Regions from separate parts of the Pantoea sp. X-Soil-MYKO-1289 genome, predicted to be linked through region 2. Evidence: riboswitches for the same ligand, from Rfam matches in the RefSeq annotation. Region 2 holds a riboswitch; each other region holds the start of a gene.

The links. Region 2 has a riboswitch for thiamine pyrophosphate ahead of AC6I7Z_RS19520 (FAD-dependent oxidoreductase). Riboswitches for the same ligand answer to the same signal wherever they lie in the genome.
Region 1: it holds a riboswitch for thiamine pyrophosphate, as region 2 does, so the genes downstream of both, thiC (phosphomethylpyrimidine synthase ThiC) here and AC6I7Z_RS19520 (FAD-dependent oxidoreductase) in region 2, are expected to answer to the same signal.
Region 3: it holds a riboswitch for thiamine pyrophosphate, as region 2 does, so the genes downstream of both, thiM (hydroxyethylthiazole kinase) here and AC6I7Z_RS19520 (FAD-dependent oxidoreductase) in region 2, are expected to answer to the same signal.

The regions. Positions count from the first base shown of each region.
Region 1 is NZ_AP036004.1:3,775,410-3,780,470, forward strand. Features, by position in the region: gene nudC (NAD(+) diphosphatase) at 24-794, opposite strand; gene rsd (sigma D regulator) at 947-1,456, shown strand; TPP riboswitch at 1,591-1,691, shown strand; gene thiC (phosphomethylpyrimidine synthase ThiC) at 1,778-3,703, shown strand; gene thiE (thiamine phosphate synthase) at 3,700-4,332, shown strand; gene AC6I7Z_RS17980 (aminotransferase-like domain-containing protein) at 4,515-5,061, opposite strand, start outside.
Region 2 is NZ_AP036005.1:21,495-26,555, reverse strand. Features, by position in the region: gene AC6I7Z_RS19530 (thiazole synthase) at 1-661, opposite strand, end outside; gene thiS (sulfur carrier protein ThiS) at 665-862, opposite strand; gene AC6I7Z_RS19520 (FAD-dependent oxidoreductase) at 846-1,787, opposite strand; TPP riboswitch at 1,921-2,040, opposite strand; gene AC6I7Z_RS19515 (DMT family transporter) at 2,082-3,032, opposite strand; gene AC6I7Z_RS19510 (SDR family oxidoreductase) at 3,634-4,527, shown strand; gene AC6I7Z_RS19505 (glycoside hydrolase family 15 protein) at 4,613-5,061, shown strand, end outside.
Region 3 is NZ_AP036004.1:2,716,957-2,722,017, reverse strand. Features, by position in the region: gene AC6I7Z_RS13060 (PAAR domain-containing protein) at 1-1,362, opposite strand, end outside; gene AC6I7Z_RS13055 (PAAR domain-containing protein) at 1,366-1,911, opposite strand; TPP riboswitch at 2,192-2,288, shown strand; gene thiM (hydroxyethylthiazole kinase) at 2,323-3,117, shown strand; gene thiD (bifunctional hydroxymethylpyrimidine kinase/phosphomethylpyrimidine kinase) at 3,114-3,914, shown strand; gene AC6I7Z_RS13040 (GntR family transcriptional regulator) at 3,972-4,658, opposite strand; gene AC6I7Z_RS13035 (mannitol dehydrogenase family protein) at 4,759-5,061, opposite strand, start outside.

The sequences.
Region 1 (5,061 bases), on a different replicon from region 2:
TCAGGCGCGTAGTGTAACACTTCTTACGCCTCACCGCGGCAGATGGCGACGGTATCTTCGATTAGCCGGCGCGCCACGGTGCCCGGCGGCGGCAGCTGCGGCAGCGCGTCGAAGCGGTACCAGCCGGCGTCCAGCAGCTCTTTGTTATCGATTTGCAGATCGCCGCCGTCATATTCCGCCATAAAGGCCATCATCAGCGAGTGCGGAAAGGGCCAGGGCTGCGACGTGACGTAGCGTAGGTTTTTGACGCGGACGTTGCTCTCTTCCATTACCTCACGCGCCACCGCCTGCTCCAGCGTCTCCCCTACCTCGACAAAGCCCGCCAGCACGGTATAGATGCTGTTGCGATGACGCGCATGGTTGGCCAGCAATATCTCGTCGCCGCGCCGGATGGCGACGATAATGCAGGGCGCGATTTGCGGATAGTAGCGCTCGCGGCAGTGTCCGCAGAGGCAGGCGTTTTCATGCTTGCTCAGATGCATTTCGTGGCCGCAGTAGCCGCAGAAGCGATGGGAGCGGTAAAACTCCGCCAGCTGCACGGCGCGCCCGGCCAGCTGAAACAGCCCTGGCTCTTCATCGATCAGCTGGCGCACCGAGAACATGTCGCGATCGCGGCTCTCACACACCAGCCATACCGTTTCGCCCTGCCACTCGCCGACCGCCTGCGCCTTGCTGCCTGCGAGCTTAAACGCAGCGGCGCTGCCGTGCGGCAGATCGCCTTGCGGCAACCAAAGTTTCTGTTCATGGCTGACAATCCACCATCCAGCGTCTACGCTTGAGATCTCATGTTGCATCTAATCGTCATCCTTAGCGTCTTATCAATACGCTGAAGTCCTGATGTTAAGTGTGTAGACAAACAACTATACCCTAAATCGTCCAGCTTGCAGGCGGCGCCAGGCCAGCCGCAGCGTGACGGGAAGGGCACTTTCTTTACATGGAGTCAGATATGCTTAACCAGTTAAACGTCCTGACTGAGCGCGTAGGTGGCAGCAACGAACTGGTAGACACGTGGCTGGACGCCCGTCGCCAGCTACTTGTTTCTTATTACCACCTGGTTGGGCTGAAGCCTAACAAAGAGGCGCTCACGACGTTAGACGAGCAGGCGCTCGACAACTTTTGTCACAGCCTGGTCGATTACCTTTCCGCCGGTCACTTCAGCATTTATGAGCGCATCATCAATGAGATGGAAGGCGATAGCCCGATGATCGCCGCCGCGCAGATTTATCCGCCGCTGGAGGGCAACACCGAGCGTCTGATGCAGCTCTATGACGGCCATCTGCAGCAGTCTATCGACGACGATAACTGCGTCGATTTTCAGCTGGCGCTGTCGGAAGTCGGCGAAGTGCTGGAAGCGCGTTTTACGCTGGAAGACAAGCTGATCCAGCTTGCCTGGGACAACCGCCTGGTGCGCGCGCCGGTGGCAAACGACAGCAGCCAGCTGTCGCGCCCGGCTTAAGGTTAGTCAGTTGTAAATCGCTTGTTATTCTAAAGCAGCCCTTCTATGCTGAACGGGTTTTCGACGATAGCGCCGAAAACCCGTTTTGTTTTTTGTGCGATATGCACGGGCGTTTTGCGTGTAAAGCGTAAAACAACATCTTGTCGGAGTGCCCGCAAGGGCTGAGACCGTTAATTCGGGATCCGCGGAACCTGATCAGGTTAGAACCTGCGAAGGGAACAAGAGTAAACATCATCAGTGCGCTGGCGATTTTGCCTGCCGTTTCTGTTACTCCTTCCGAACTCCGGACAAGCAACGTTCCCCCTCAACAGGAAAATTGCTATGTCTATGACCAAAACCAACCGACGTGAACAGCGCGCTCAGGCGCAGGCCTTTATTGAGGCGCTGCAGAGCGGCATCGCCTTTCCCAACTCGAAACGTATCTGGATCCAGGGCAGCCGTGACGATATCCGCGTGCCGATGCGCGAGATCCAGCTCAGTCCGACGCTGCTCGGCGGCGATAAAGATCGTCCGCGCTATGAAGAGAATGAGGCGGTGCCCGTCTACGATACCGCCGGTCCCTACGGCGATCCCGATGCCGTTATCGACGTACAGCGCGGACTGGCGAAGCTGCGCGCCGACTGGATTGTCGCGCGCGACGACAGCGAGGCGCTGACGCACACCAGCTCGCGCTATACGCAGCAGCGTCTGGCCGACGACGGGCTCGATCATCTGCGTTTCGAGCGGCTGCCGCAGCCGCGGCGCGCAAAAGCGGGACGACGCGTTACCCAGCTCCACTATGCCCGTCAGGGCGTCGTCACGCCGGAGATGGAGTTTATCGCGCTGCGCGAGAATATGGGCCGCGAACGCATTCGCAGCGAAGTGCTGCGCCAGCAGCATGACGGCCACGGTTTCGGCGCGCAGCTGCCGGAAAACATCACCCCTGAGTTCGTACGCCAGGAAGTGGCCGCCGGACGCGCCATTATTCCCGCGAATATCAACCATCCCGAATCGGAGCCGATGATTATCGGCCGCAACTTTCTGGTCAAGGTCAACGCCAATATCGGCAACTCGGCGGTCACCTCCTCTATCGAAGAAGAGGTGGAGAAACTGGTCTGGTCGACCCGCTGGGGCGCCGACACCGTGATGGATCTCTCCACCGGTCGTTATATTCACGAAACGCGCGAGTGGATCCTGCGCAACAGCCCGGTGCCCATCGGCACCGTACCGATTTACCAGGCGCTGGAAAAGGTCAACGGCGTCGCGGAAAACCTCGACTGGGAAGTGTTTCGCGACACGCTGCTGGAGCAGGCGGAGCAAGGCGTCGATTACTTCACCATCCACGCCGGCGTGCTGCTGCGCTATGTGCCGATGACGGCGAAGCGCCTGACCGGCATCGTTTCGCGCGGCGGGTCGATTATGGCGAAGTGGTGTCTGTCGCATCACCGCGAAAGTTTTCTCTATACGCACTTTCGCGAAATTTGCGAAATCTGCGCCGCCTACGACGTTTCGCTGTCGCTTGGCGATGGCCTGCGTCCCGGCTCGATTCAGGACGCCAACGACGAGGCGCAGTTCGCCGAGCTGCGCACGCTGGGCGAGCTGACGAAGATCGCCTGGGAGTATGACGTGCAGGTGATGATCGAAGGGCCCGGCCATATTCCTATGCAGATGATCCGCCGCAATATGACCGAGCAGCTGGAGCACTGTCACGAAGCGCCGTTCTATACGCTCGGCCCGCTGACCACCGATATCGCCCCCGGCTACGATCACTTCACCTCCGGCATCGGCGCCGCGATGATCGGCTGGTTCGGCTGCGCCATGCTCTGCTACGTGACGCCCAAAGAGCATCTCGGCCTGCCAAATAAAGAGGACGTTAAGCAGGGATTGATTACCTATAAGATCGCCGCCCATGCGGCGGATCTGGCGAAGGGGCATCCCGGCGCGCAGATCCGCGATAACGCCATGTCCAAGGCGCGCTTTGAATTTCGCTGGGAGGATCAGTTCAATCTGGCGCTCGATCCTCATACCGCGCGCGCCTATCACGACGAAACCCTGCCGCAGGAGTCGGGTAAAGTGGCCCACTTCTGCTCGATGTGCGGGCCAAAATTCTGCTCGATGAAAATCAGCCAGGAAGTGCGCGACTATGCGGCGAGCCAGGCCGAGGCGCAGCCGATCGCCATCGGCATGCAGCAGATGTCTGAAACCTTTCGCCGCCGTGGCAGCGAGCTTTACCACTCAGCCGACGCGCTGAACGAGGAGAAACGATGAACGCCCCTTTCCCTGCCACCGCCTCGCGCTTAGGGCTCTATCCGGTCGTCGACAGCGTGGAGTGGATTGCGCGACTGCTGGAGGTCGGCGTGCGCACTATTCAACTGCGTATTAAAGATCGTGAGGAGAAGGCGGTAGAGCCTGCGGTTATCGAGTCGATCGCGCTCGGCAAGCGTTACAATGCCCGTCTGTTTATCAACGATTACTGGCAGCTGGCAGTTAAGCACCGCGCCTACGGCGTGCATCTGGGTCAGGAGGATCTGGATGTCGCGAACCTGAACGCCATTCGCGAGGCGGGCCTGCGGCTGGGCGTGTCGACGCACGACGACCACGAGCTGGACCGCGCGCTGGCGATACGCCCTTCCTATATCGCGCTGGGGCATATTTTCCCTACCGAGACCAAGGCGATGCCCTCCGCGCCGCAGGGGCTGACCGAGCTTCAGCGGCATATCACGCGGCTTAAGGGCGTTTCAACCGTGGCGATTGGCGGCATCAGCCTGGCGCGCGCGCCGGCGGTGCTGGCGACCGGCGTCGGCAGTATCGCCGTCGTCAGCGCCATTACCCAGGCGCCGGACTGGCGCGCCGCGACCCAGGCGTTGCTGGCGCTGGCGGAACCGCCGGAGGCGTAACGCGCAACGCGCCACGCAAAAAGCGGCAACATCCTGCAACAGCGGTAAAAAGAGTGGAAAACGGCGCGCAGCGAAAGGCTTTCTTGCTCGCGCCGTTATTCTGCTGCGCTACAGTGGCTTTCGCCGGGTATCCGCCCGGCCAGGGCCAGAACCTCCCCTTCACCTCTCTGGCCCTGCCTCAACTATTTAGCCAGGAGGGTGTCATGCTGCAGGGAGTGTGGAGAGTGTTCGCCCGCGCAGGCGGCTATCGCGCGCTCGACCGCCTGACCGACTTTTTCCAGCGCCTGTTCGACACGGTCGTCCGGCGTTACCGCGAAGCTCAGTCGCAGGCAGTTGCGATATTTTCCCGATGCGGAAAAAAGCGATCCGACCGCAATCTGAATATGCGAATCGCGCAGCTCGCGATTAAGCCGCACGGCGTCAAACGCTTCCGGCAGTTCAACCCACATCATAAAGCCGCCCTGCGGACGCGAGACGCAGATGCCGCAGGGAAAATAGTGGCGTACCCAGCAGCTGAAGCAGTCGTAGTTGCGCTGATAAAGCTGACGCATGCGCCGCAGATGCGGCTGATAGTAGCCCTGGCGAATAAACTCCGCCATCGCATGCTGCGCCAGCGTGTTGCTGGAACCGGTGGCGATATATTTCATATGCAGCACGCGATCGCGATAGCGTCCTGGCGCAACCCAGCCGATGCGCAGGCCTGGCGCCACGGTTTTCGAAAAAGAGCTG
Region 2 (5,061 bases):
TCGCGCCTGCGAAGGCGCCCGCCATCGCCGCCGGATCCTGCGCTTTCGCCACCGCGGTGTTGAGCAGAATGGCGTCGAACCCCATCTCCATCGCCTGCGCCGCCTGGCTCGGCGCGCCGATACCGGCGTCAATCACCAGCGGCACCCCTTTAAACCAGGCGCGGAAGCTGCGCAGCCCTTCGATATTGCGCAGCCCCTGGCCTGATCCGATGGGCGCGCCCCAGGGCATCAGCACTTCGCAGCCCGCCTCCAGCAGCTTTTCGCCGACGATGAGATCCTCGGTGGTATAGGGAAAGACCTGGAAGCCGTCGGCGCAGAGAATGCGCGCCGCTTCCACCAGCGCAAAGGGATCGGGCTGCAGCGTGTCGGCGTTGCCGATCACCTCCAGCTTTATCCAGGGCGTGTCGAAGAGTTCGCGCGCCATATGCGCCGTGGTCACCGCCTCTTTCACGCTGTGACAGCCGGCGGTGTTGGGCAGCACGCGACGGTTGAGCTGGCTGAGCAGCTCGCGAAACGCGCCGCCCTGGCTGCCTTCGCGCCGCAGGCTGACGGTGATGATCTCCGCCTCCGCGGCGCAGATCGCCTGCTGCAAAATCTCGGGCGACGGATAGCCTGCGGTGCCGAGCAGAAAACGCGAACGGGGAACAAAACCGTAAAACATGGTTTAGCCTCCCTGCATCGGCGACAGCACTTCCAGACGGCATCCCGCCTCCAGCCGCTGGCTTTCATACTGCGCGCGCGGCAAGAACTCACCGTTAAAGGCGCTGGCGACGCAGGCGGCGTCGATCTGCCGCTCCTGCAGCAGCGCGGCGACCGTCGCCGCCTCGGTTTCCACTCTCTGACCGTTAAGTTCGATTTGCATCATTCGACTCCTGACTAAGCAGTTGCATAAGCTGCTGCGCCATGGCGGGCGCGAGCAAAAAACCGTGACGATACATGCCGTTAAGGGAGAAAACCCCGTCTTGATAGCGTACTTCCGGCAGGTTATGGCGATAGGCGGGCCGCCTTCCCGTGCCGCTCTCGACGATGCGCGCTTCGGCCAGCGCCGGATGGATGCTCCAGGCGGCGCTGAGCAGCTCCATCATGGCGCGAGCGCTGATCGCACTGGCGTCGTCGCTCTCGACCATGGTGGCGCCGAGCATAAACAGGCCGTCGGCGCGCGGCACCAGATAGCAGGGAAAGCGCGGATGCAGCAGCCGGATCGGACGGGAGAAGTGGAGTTCATCGCACTGCAGGATCAGCATCTCACCGCGAACCGCGCGCAGGTCAGGCTGGCGATCGGCGGCGTGAATGCCGCGGCAGTCGATCACCGTGCCGCCTGGTTTGCCGCGGTGAAAAACGACGCCGCGCGCTTCCAGGCTGGCGCGCAGCTGGCGCATGGCGTCGCGCGGATTAAGATGCGCTTCATCAGGGAAAAACAGGCCGCGCGCAAAGCGCCCTGCGAGTTCAGGCTCAAGCTGCGCGGGATCGCGCCAATGATGCTGCCGCGTCATGCGCGCGAAGCGCGTCAGCTCCGCGGCGTCACGCGGCATGGCCACCACCAGCGTGCCCTGACGCGCGACGCCCTCGACCCGCTGCGCCCACCAGCCGGCGGCGCGCTGCCCCAGCTCGATAACCTGTTCAGGGGCGCTCTCCCCTTCGCAAAAGGGCGCCAGCATGCCGCCCGCCCAGTGCGACGCGGGCGTCTCGTCGCTGACGATCACCTCTGGCGTTTCGCCCTGTTCGGCCAGCAGCGTAGCGACGCACAAGCCGGCGACGCCGCTGCCGATGACCGACCAGCGGCTCATGGCGCGCACCTGACAGAGAAAGTGGTTTGAAAAAGAGTCATGTTCACGCAGGCCTCGATGTTGACGACCCGTGATACATGAAGGGAAAAAGCATGAGCAGGCTCACGCGGCAGGCATCTCATCCAGGCAAAAAACAATGAGATACGAGTCTTCCTACGCCAGTATCAACTGGGTCAGGTTCAAAGGGTCGCTAAACCGCGCGCTGCGCTATTAGCCTCTCAGTCTCTCTGGCGAGACTCCCCCGACGGTCATTAGTTGTAGGGCAACTGCCTGCCCGACGTCAAGTACGGCGTGTTAATCCGGCGTTAAATCGGCGGTTTCGCTGCGGGCGGTCAGCGCTGATGCCGCGGCCCGTCGCCGCTGCCGACGCTCGCTCAAAACCGCGTAAATGCCGGCGAACGCGACGAGACTGGCGCCGATCAGGGTGAGTTTCTCGGGCAAGGCGCCGAGAAAAATCAGGCCGATAATCACCGACCAGAGCAGCGAGCTGTAATCGAATGGGGCGAGCAGCGAGGCATCGGCGTAGCGCAGGCTCAGCGTCAGCAAAATTTGCGTCAGTCCGCCGCACAGTCCGCACCCCAGCAGCAAAAGCAGCTGCTCGCCCTGCGGCAGGCGCCAGCCGAACGGCAGCGTCAGCAGCGAGGTCGCGCCCGTCATGGCGGTAAACCAGAAGGCGATCGCGCCCGGCTTCTCTTTCCCGCTCAGATAGCGGATCTGAATCAGCGCGCCTGCCGTGCAGAGCGCAGAGAGCAGCGCCAGCAGGACGCCGACGGAAGAGGCCAGGCTGGCTACCGTGAGCCTGGGCGGGCCGCTGAGCGACAGATGACCCGAGAGCATAATGACGATCCCCGCGAAACCGGCCGCTACCGACAGCCAGCGATTCAGCCGCACCCTTTCGCGCAGCACCACGGCGGCAAGCAGCACGGTAAACAGCGGCGCGGCGTAGTTGATAGCGGTGGCGTCGGTCAGGGAGATATAAATCAGCGACAGATAGCTGAGGTACATGCTGCAGGTGCCCGCCAGGCCGCGGCCGATATGCCCTTTCACATTGCGGGTTTTGATGCCCTGAATAATGCCGCCCTGAAAGGTCAGCCATAGCAGCAGCGGCATAACGCCCACCAGCGAACGGAAGAAGATCACTTCTCCCACCGGCAGCGCGCCCTCCAGACCTTTTACGCAGGCCAGCATCAGCGTCGAGCTAAGGGTCGCCATAATTTTGAGTGAAATTCCCGTCGACGCGCTCACGTCGCGCTCCTTATTTACCGATTGCAGAAAGTGAGCGTTAAGGGTAACGCAGATGCGCGGCGCGGGCGGTGGGAAACCACAGCAAATACAGCGTATTCTGCCTTTATGAGCCAGGCGCGCAGCACAAATATGCGTCTGATTTTTGCGCCCTTGCGACGCGAACGCTGAAGAAATTTATTTCCCGCTTTGCTTAGCCTGGATGAATATAATTTATCGCCCGGCCCTGGTGCTCATCGCGCATCAGCCAAAGCGGCGACGCGATAAAAACAAGGCCAGTATAAAGCGAAATAAAAACGCGCCGGAAAAAGCAGATATAATATTCAAATTATTGGTACAGAACGATTTTTATGCACGACCGCCGCCAGGGAAGAGTAACAACCTCAATCAAGCTCAGGTTATATAAATTGTTTAGTAAACCGTCAGTTAAATAGCCAGAGCAAAAAAAATTTCGCCGCCTGCCCTGAAAGGCAAAAAGGCGTCTTATTATTAATGCTGATGCCTATACCGCTGGATTTAATAAGCTCCAGCGAAATTTAATGTGACAAACCTCACATATGTGCCAGGCTTAATTTATCCGAAAACGATGTGCAAGGAGCTAAGCATGAGTAATCAAAATGACAAAACACTCGTCCCGGTTGAATTTCCGAAACCCTCTTTTCCAGGGCAGAAACAACCCGTTCCCGGTCTTGCCAGCAAAATGGATCCGGTGCCGGACCATGGGGAAACCACCTATCGCGGCACAGGCCGTCTGACCGGTCGCAAAGCGCTGATCACCGGCGGTGATTCCGGTATCGGCCGCGCTGTGGCTATCGCCTATGCACGTGAAGGCGCTGACGTGGCGATTAACTATCTGCCGGAAGAAGAGTCCGATGCGGCGGAAGTGATCCAGCTGATTGAAGCGGAAGGCCGCAAAGCCGTGGCGATCCCCGGCGATATCCGTGACGAAGCCTTTTGCCAGTCGCTGGTAAAACAGGCTGTCGAGAAGCTGGGCGGGCTGGATATTCTGGTCAACAACGCAGGCCGTCAGCAGTTTAACGAGTCTATCCGTACCCTCTCCACCGAAGACTTTGACGCCACGTTTAAAACCAACGTCTACGCCATGTTCTGGATCACCAAAGCGGCGGTCGACTATCTGCCGCGCGGCGCGTCTATTATTAATACCTCGTCGGTGCAGGCTTATCAGCCCAGCGAAATTTTGCTCGACTATGCGCAAACCAAAGCGTGCATCGTCGCCTTTACCAAAACCATGGCACAGCAGCTGGGCAAAGAAGGCATCCGCGTGAACGCGGTTGCGCCGGGCCCATACTGGACGCCGCTGCAGGTTTCCGGCGGTCAGCCGCAGGAAAAAGTGAAAGAGTTTGGCGCCAGCGCGCCGCTGGGCCGTCCCGGCCAGCCGGTTGAAATCGCGCCGCTCTATGTGACCCTGGCTTCGGTCGAAAGCAGCTATACCTCTGGTCAGGTATGGTGCTCCGATGGCGGCACCGGCACGCTGTAACCCCCCTGCTCTCCTTCCAACTGGCCGCCCTGTGCGGCCAGTTTTTTCGTCTGTAGAGAATGCGTTTCAGACAAGGATGCTTCTGATGAAAAACGGTGATTACGCCTCGCCCGTGCGCGAGGAGGGATTTGCTGGCCTCGGCGACTACGCAGCGATTGGCGAAGGACGCTCCGTGGCGCTGATTGCTCCCGACGGCGCCATCGACTGGTGGTGCGCGCCGAACCTGGATTCGCCGCCGCTGTTCGATCGTTTGCTCGATCCCGGTATTGGCGGGTTCTTTTCGCTAACTCCGGTTCAGCCCTGGCGCATGCAGCGACGCTATCGCGAAGAGAGCAACGTGCTGGAAACCTGCTTCACCACCGACGATGGCGAAGTGCGCCTGACCGAGTCGCTCAACAGCACGCTGGCGGGCCGGCTGCCGTGGAGCGAACTGGCGCGTCGCGTTGAAGGCGTACGCGGCAGCGTGAAACTTAAACTCCATTTGCGCTTCGGCACCGTGGCGGAAACGCGCTCGCCCTGGATGGGCGAGACCAC
Region 3 (5,061 bases), on a different replicon from region 2:
TAATTCCCCAACAGCACTCCCCACTGTGCTACCAGCGTACCCTAAACCAACACCTGCAATAACGGTACAAACAAGCCCGCCAACACCAGCAGTACCAACGCCGATTGCGACGCATAATGGTATTGCCCCGGCACCAGCGAGAACACCGCCACCTGTACCCAAAGCAAAACTACCTATCTCAGTATACTTTTTCTTGGTACATTCAGCTTCGCGACCAACAGAACATGCCTCTTGAATTTCGTTAAGAGAATGGAGTCCGCTAAAACCAATGCCTAGATAACCAGTGTAACGCATTGCTTTTACGTATTTCGCTGCCCGTTCAATGTGAGTAGCATAGCCCTCGATATCACTGATCCCTGTCTCATTCCATCTGTGAGTAATCGAACTGGTAGAAAGGCCAAGCGCATTTTTTATCTTATTATATTGGCCCAGTTTCATTGCTTTATTCAGGAAGCCAACCTTTAGCAAGGTTTCAAGCTCTTTGAATAACTGCGCGCGCCTGATATAGAACTGCTCACCAATTAGCGCACCACGTGTCAGATAGGTGTTTTTATAGGTCTCCTGAATTTCTTTGAGAACTTTTTCAATGCCCTCAAAGTACTTTCCTACTGGTTCAGCTGCCAGACCAATGCCTTTATCTGCAATGTTAGAGAAGTTGGCAATGGTGGCGTAATGTTTGTGCAGAAAATTAGCCTCTTCATGTGTCAGCGGCTCAAGGGCTGCGTCAACTCGCGCTTTTGCTTGCTGCATATGCTCAATCTGTTCGCTCTCCTGCTTATCAGGATCGACCAAAAGCAGAATTGAACCAGCCTTATACTCCTGACCTGCGCCGTTCAGTAAGCGATAAAGCTCGCGCGTGCCTGCTGGCGGTTCGCTTTCGAATAACCAGGGTTCATAGGCTCTCGTTTCCGCGCCATAAGGAAGAACACAAAATCCAGCGTCGACGGGCTCGCGTTTTGATTTTTGTGATTTTGTTTGTTCCTGTCTCTCTTTTTTAGCTGCCTGGGCATGTTGCTCAGGCTCCTGAACGGGGTCGGGGGCAGCTTTCGTAACAACCGGGGCAGCTTTTACAGGGAGATCCTGATATGGACCATGCCATGCCCAGGTCTGGGAAGGGATAAAACGAGCCCTGCAAGGGCAGGTTGAACGACTGTACAGCGTGCTTGCGACATGCACAGTGTCTACGATATCTCCTGGATGCCCACCTGCGACATGAAAAACGCCAGGATGCTTGCCGCATGAAACCTTATGACCGTTCAGGGCTGCGTAATTACCGGCAAAAGTTTTTTTTCTAGTGCCTTCAAGAACCGTTCCACCGCAGCTTGTTTTGTCACCTTTCACAATCCAGTAGCCCGTTGCCATCCTTTATTCTCCTGGTGGAGTAAGGAAATCGACTGGCATTGCAGGGCTGTTATCCCATTGACAGAGAAACGCCAAATCTTGCGGGGTACTGACAATTACATCGCCGTTATCAATCAGACTGCCCACCAGCGCGTAAGAGACACCCTTGCAGGTGTTTGCTGAACCTGAACCGCTGACAATTCTGGCTTTTGTTGCATCTGGATAAACAACGTAATCGCCCACCATTGCACGGCTTACTTTGATCCCATCACTGAGGGCAAAGGTATCGCTGGCGCTGCCATGCTCAATCCTCCCTCCGTCACGGGTTACTGCGCCAGTAGTAGCGAAACGCCAAATCCGCAGCAATGAGCGGTCTTTCATTTCTTCAACACAGGAGTTCAGAGCCTGAAGCTCTTCAGCGTCTGCATTAGCCCAGCGTTCAGCGGGGAAGGGATTTTTCAGGACATTGATAAGCGTTGACGTGATTTCGTTCGTGTACTGTTTCATAATTCCATTTACTTTTTGTGGAAATAATTTGAGCGGATATTTTATAAAAGTTCTCTCTATCATCAACAGGCATCAGGACCAATTGAGACCAGGTAAATGGTTTCAGCTATCGCAAAAAGGAGCCGTGTGCGCATTTAGATCGTGAAAAGGCTCACAACAGACCTTTATTAGTTCTTGAATATATTTGCTAAGACTCCTGCTCAGGTTTAATGCCTTGCCTCTTTAGAAAAACATGCAAATTAGCTTGTTTAGACCTTTTTTAAGTAAAGAAGTAATAACCGTAGATGCGAGCTTGAATCGGCATGCCACTTCCCCTAATCTGCCAGCGAGTAATCTGTTTTGTACTCATGACTCGGGGTGCCCTTCTTTGTGAAGGCTGAGAAATACCCGTATTACCTGATCTGGATAATGCCAGCGTAGGGAAGTCAGATGCCTGACCGCATTCGCCTTCTTGCTCGCCGGTTGGGAGTAATAATGATCCGCCAACCTCAACGCTTTTCCGACGCGCACTTCGCGCCCGTTCTCGTCCGCTTCGTTCAGCGCCAGCCGCTGGTGCACTGCATGACCAACGACGTGGTGCAGAACGTCACCGCCAACGTCTTGCTGGCGCTCAACGCTTCGCCTGCTATGGTCATCGATCCCGATGAGGCCGCGCAGTTCGCCGCTGTGGCCGACGCGTTGCTGATCAACGTCGGCACTCTGACCCGCGATCGCCGCGACGCCATGCTGGCAGCGGTGCAGGCCGCTAACGCGGCGCAAAAGCCCTGGGTGCTCGATCCGGTGGCGGTCGGGGCGCTGCGCCTGCGCAGTGAATTCTGCCAGCAGCTTCTTGCGCTACGGCCTGCCGCGGTGCGCGGCAACGCGTCTGAAATTCTTGCGCTGGCGCAGCAGGGCGCGGGCGGGCGCGGCGTAGATTCGCAGCATCAGGCGGAGGCGGCGCTGGAGGCGGCGCGCGAGCTGGCGCAAAAGCATCAGACGCTGGTGGCGATCAGCGGCGAGGTCGATTACGTCACCGACGGCCATAAAACGCTGATCATCGCTGGCGGCAGCGCGCTGATGACGCGCGTGGTCGGCACCGGCTGCGCGCTCTCCGCCGTGGTCGCCGCCTTTTGCAGCCTGCCGGGTGACAGGCGGGATAATGTCGCCAGCGCCTGCCGCGTTATGACGCTGGCGGGCGAACGCGCCGCCGCCCAGACCGCCGCGCCCGGCAGCTTCGCCACGCTGTTTATCGATGCCCTGTGGCAGCTGGCACAGGAGGCGCGCCCATGAAACGTATCAACGCGCTGACGATTGCCGGTACCGATCCCAGCGGCGGCGCAGGGATCCAGGCCGATCTCAAAGCCTTCTCAGCGCTCGCGGCCTATGGCACCAGCGTTATCACCGCGCTGGTGGCGCAGAACACCCGCGGCGTACAGTCGGTTTACCGCATAGAGCCTGAGTTTGTCGGCGCACAGCTCGATTCGGTGCTGAGCGACGTGCGCATCGACACGGCGAAAATTGGCATGCTGTCGGAAACCGCCATCGTGCAGATCGTAGCGGAAAAGCTGAAGCGAGCCGCTATCCCTTACGTGGTGCTGGACACGGTGATGGTGGCGAAAAGCGGCGATCCCTTGCTGTCGCCCGACGCTATCGCCAGCGTGCGCGAGCTGCTGCTGCCGCAGGTATCGTTAATCACGCCCAATCTGCCGGAGGCGGCAGCGCTACTCGACTGCGCGCCAGCGCGCAGTGAAGAGGCGATGCTCGGGCAGGGCGAAGCGCTGCTGGCGCTCGGCTGTCAGGCGGTGCTGATGAAAGGCGGCCATCTTGGCGACAGCGAAAGTCCGGACTGGTTGATGACGAGCAACGGAGCCGAACGTTTTACCGCACCGCGCGTCAATACGCGTCATACTCACGGCACCGGCTGCTCGCTCTCCGCCGCGCTGGCCGCGCTGCGCCCGCGTCATGAGAGCTGGGCCAACACGCTGCGCGAGGCGAAAAGCTGGCTGCAGCAGGCGCTGATCGAGGCCGATACGCTGGAAGTAGGCAACGGCATCGGGCCGGTGCACCATTTTCATCGCTGGTGGTAAATCTCAGAAAGAGCAAAGGCCAGCAGCGCTGGCCTTATCAGGGATGTTCAGAGCGGGTTACAGCGACTCGAACCACTCACTGTTGCGCTCGGCGATAGGGGTAATAGAGAAAATCATCTCCTGCAAATGACGACGCATCGCCGCCTCGGCGGCGTCGGCATCATGCGCCTTCAGTGCCGACAGGATCTCTTCATGCTGCTCAATCAGGCTTTCCGGCGGCGAGACCTCGCTCAGCGTCAGAAAGCGCACCCGGTCCATCGCCGCTTTGATATTTTCCACCGTCTCCCACGCCAGCGCGCAGTGGATGCTTTCGGCGATCAGACGGTGAAACTCATCGTCGAGGCTGAGAAACGCCTGGCTGTCGTGGCGTTCCGCCGCCATCTTCTGCAGCTGAAGGTTGTGCTCCAGCGCCATCAGCGCCACGGGCTCAATCTCCTGCGCGGCGCGGCGCACGACCGAAACCTCTACCGCTTCGCGAATAAAGCGGCCGTCCGCGACGCGACGCGCGGAGATTTTACGCACGAAGGTGCCGCGCTGCGGCAACACCTGCACCAGACCCGCTTCCGCCAGCTTGATAAAGGCTTCGCGCACCGGCTGACGCGACACGTTGAACCGGGCCGACACTTCTTTCTCTGACAGCAGCGAACCCGGCTGAATGACGCAGGTCACGATATCCTTACGCAGATAACGATAAATCTGCTGGTTAACCGGTTCGCTGGTGGTAATGGTATAGGCGATTGACATGCGGCATATCCGTATTACGGCTGGCCGCAGCCAGCCCGTTGGGAAAGTGTCAGTCTAATCAGCGCGCTGCGACTGCGCCAGTGCTTTTGATACTGAACAATTACAGCGAGTTGACCACCTGCGCCACCGTGGCGCGCGCGCCGTGCTCGCGCAGCTGCAGCCAGAAGCGCGTCAGCGTCGCGACCACCTGCGCATTCTGCGCCAGATCCTCGCCAAATACCGCTTTCATGCCCAGCAGCGCCTTCACGCGCGCTTCGCCTTCGTCGCTGGCCGCCACGCGCGCCGCCAGTTCCGCCTTCAGCGGATCGCGGATCTCGATCGGCGCGCCTTGCTCGTCCACGCCGCCGACATAGCGCATCCAGCCGGCGACGCCCAACAGCAGCAGATCGCAGTTGCTGCCGTT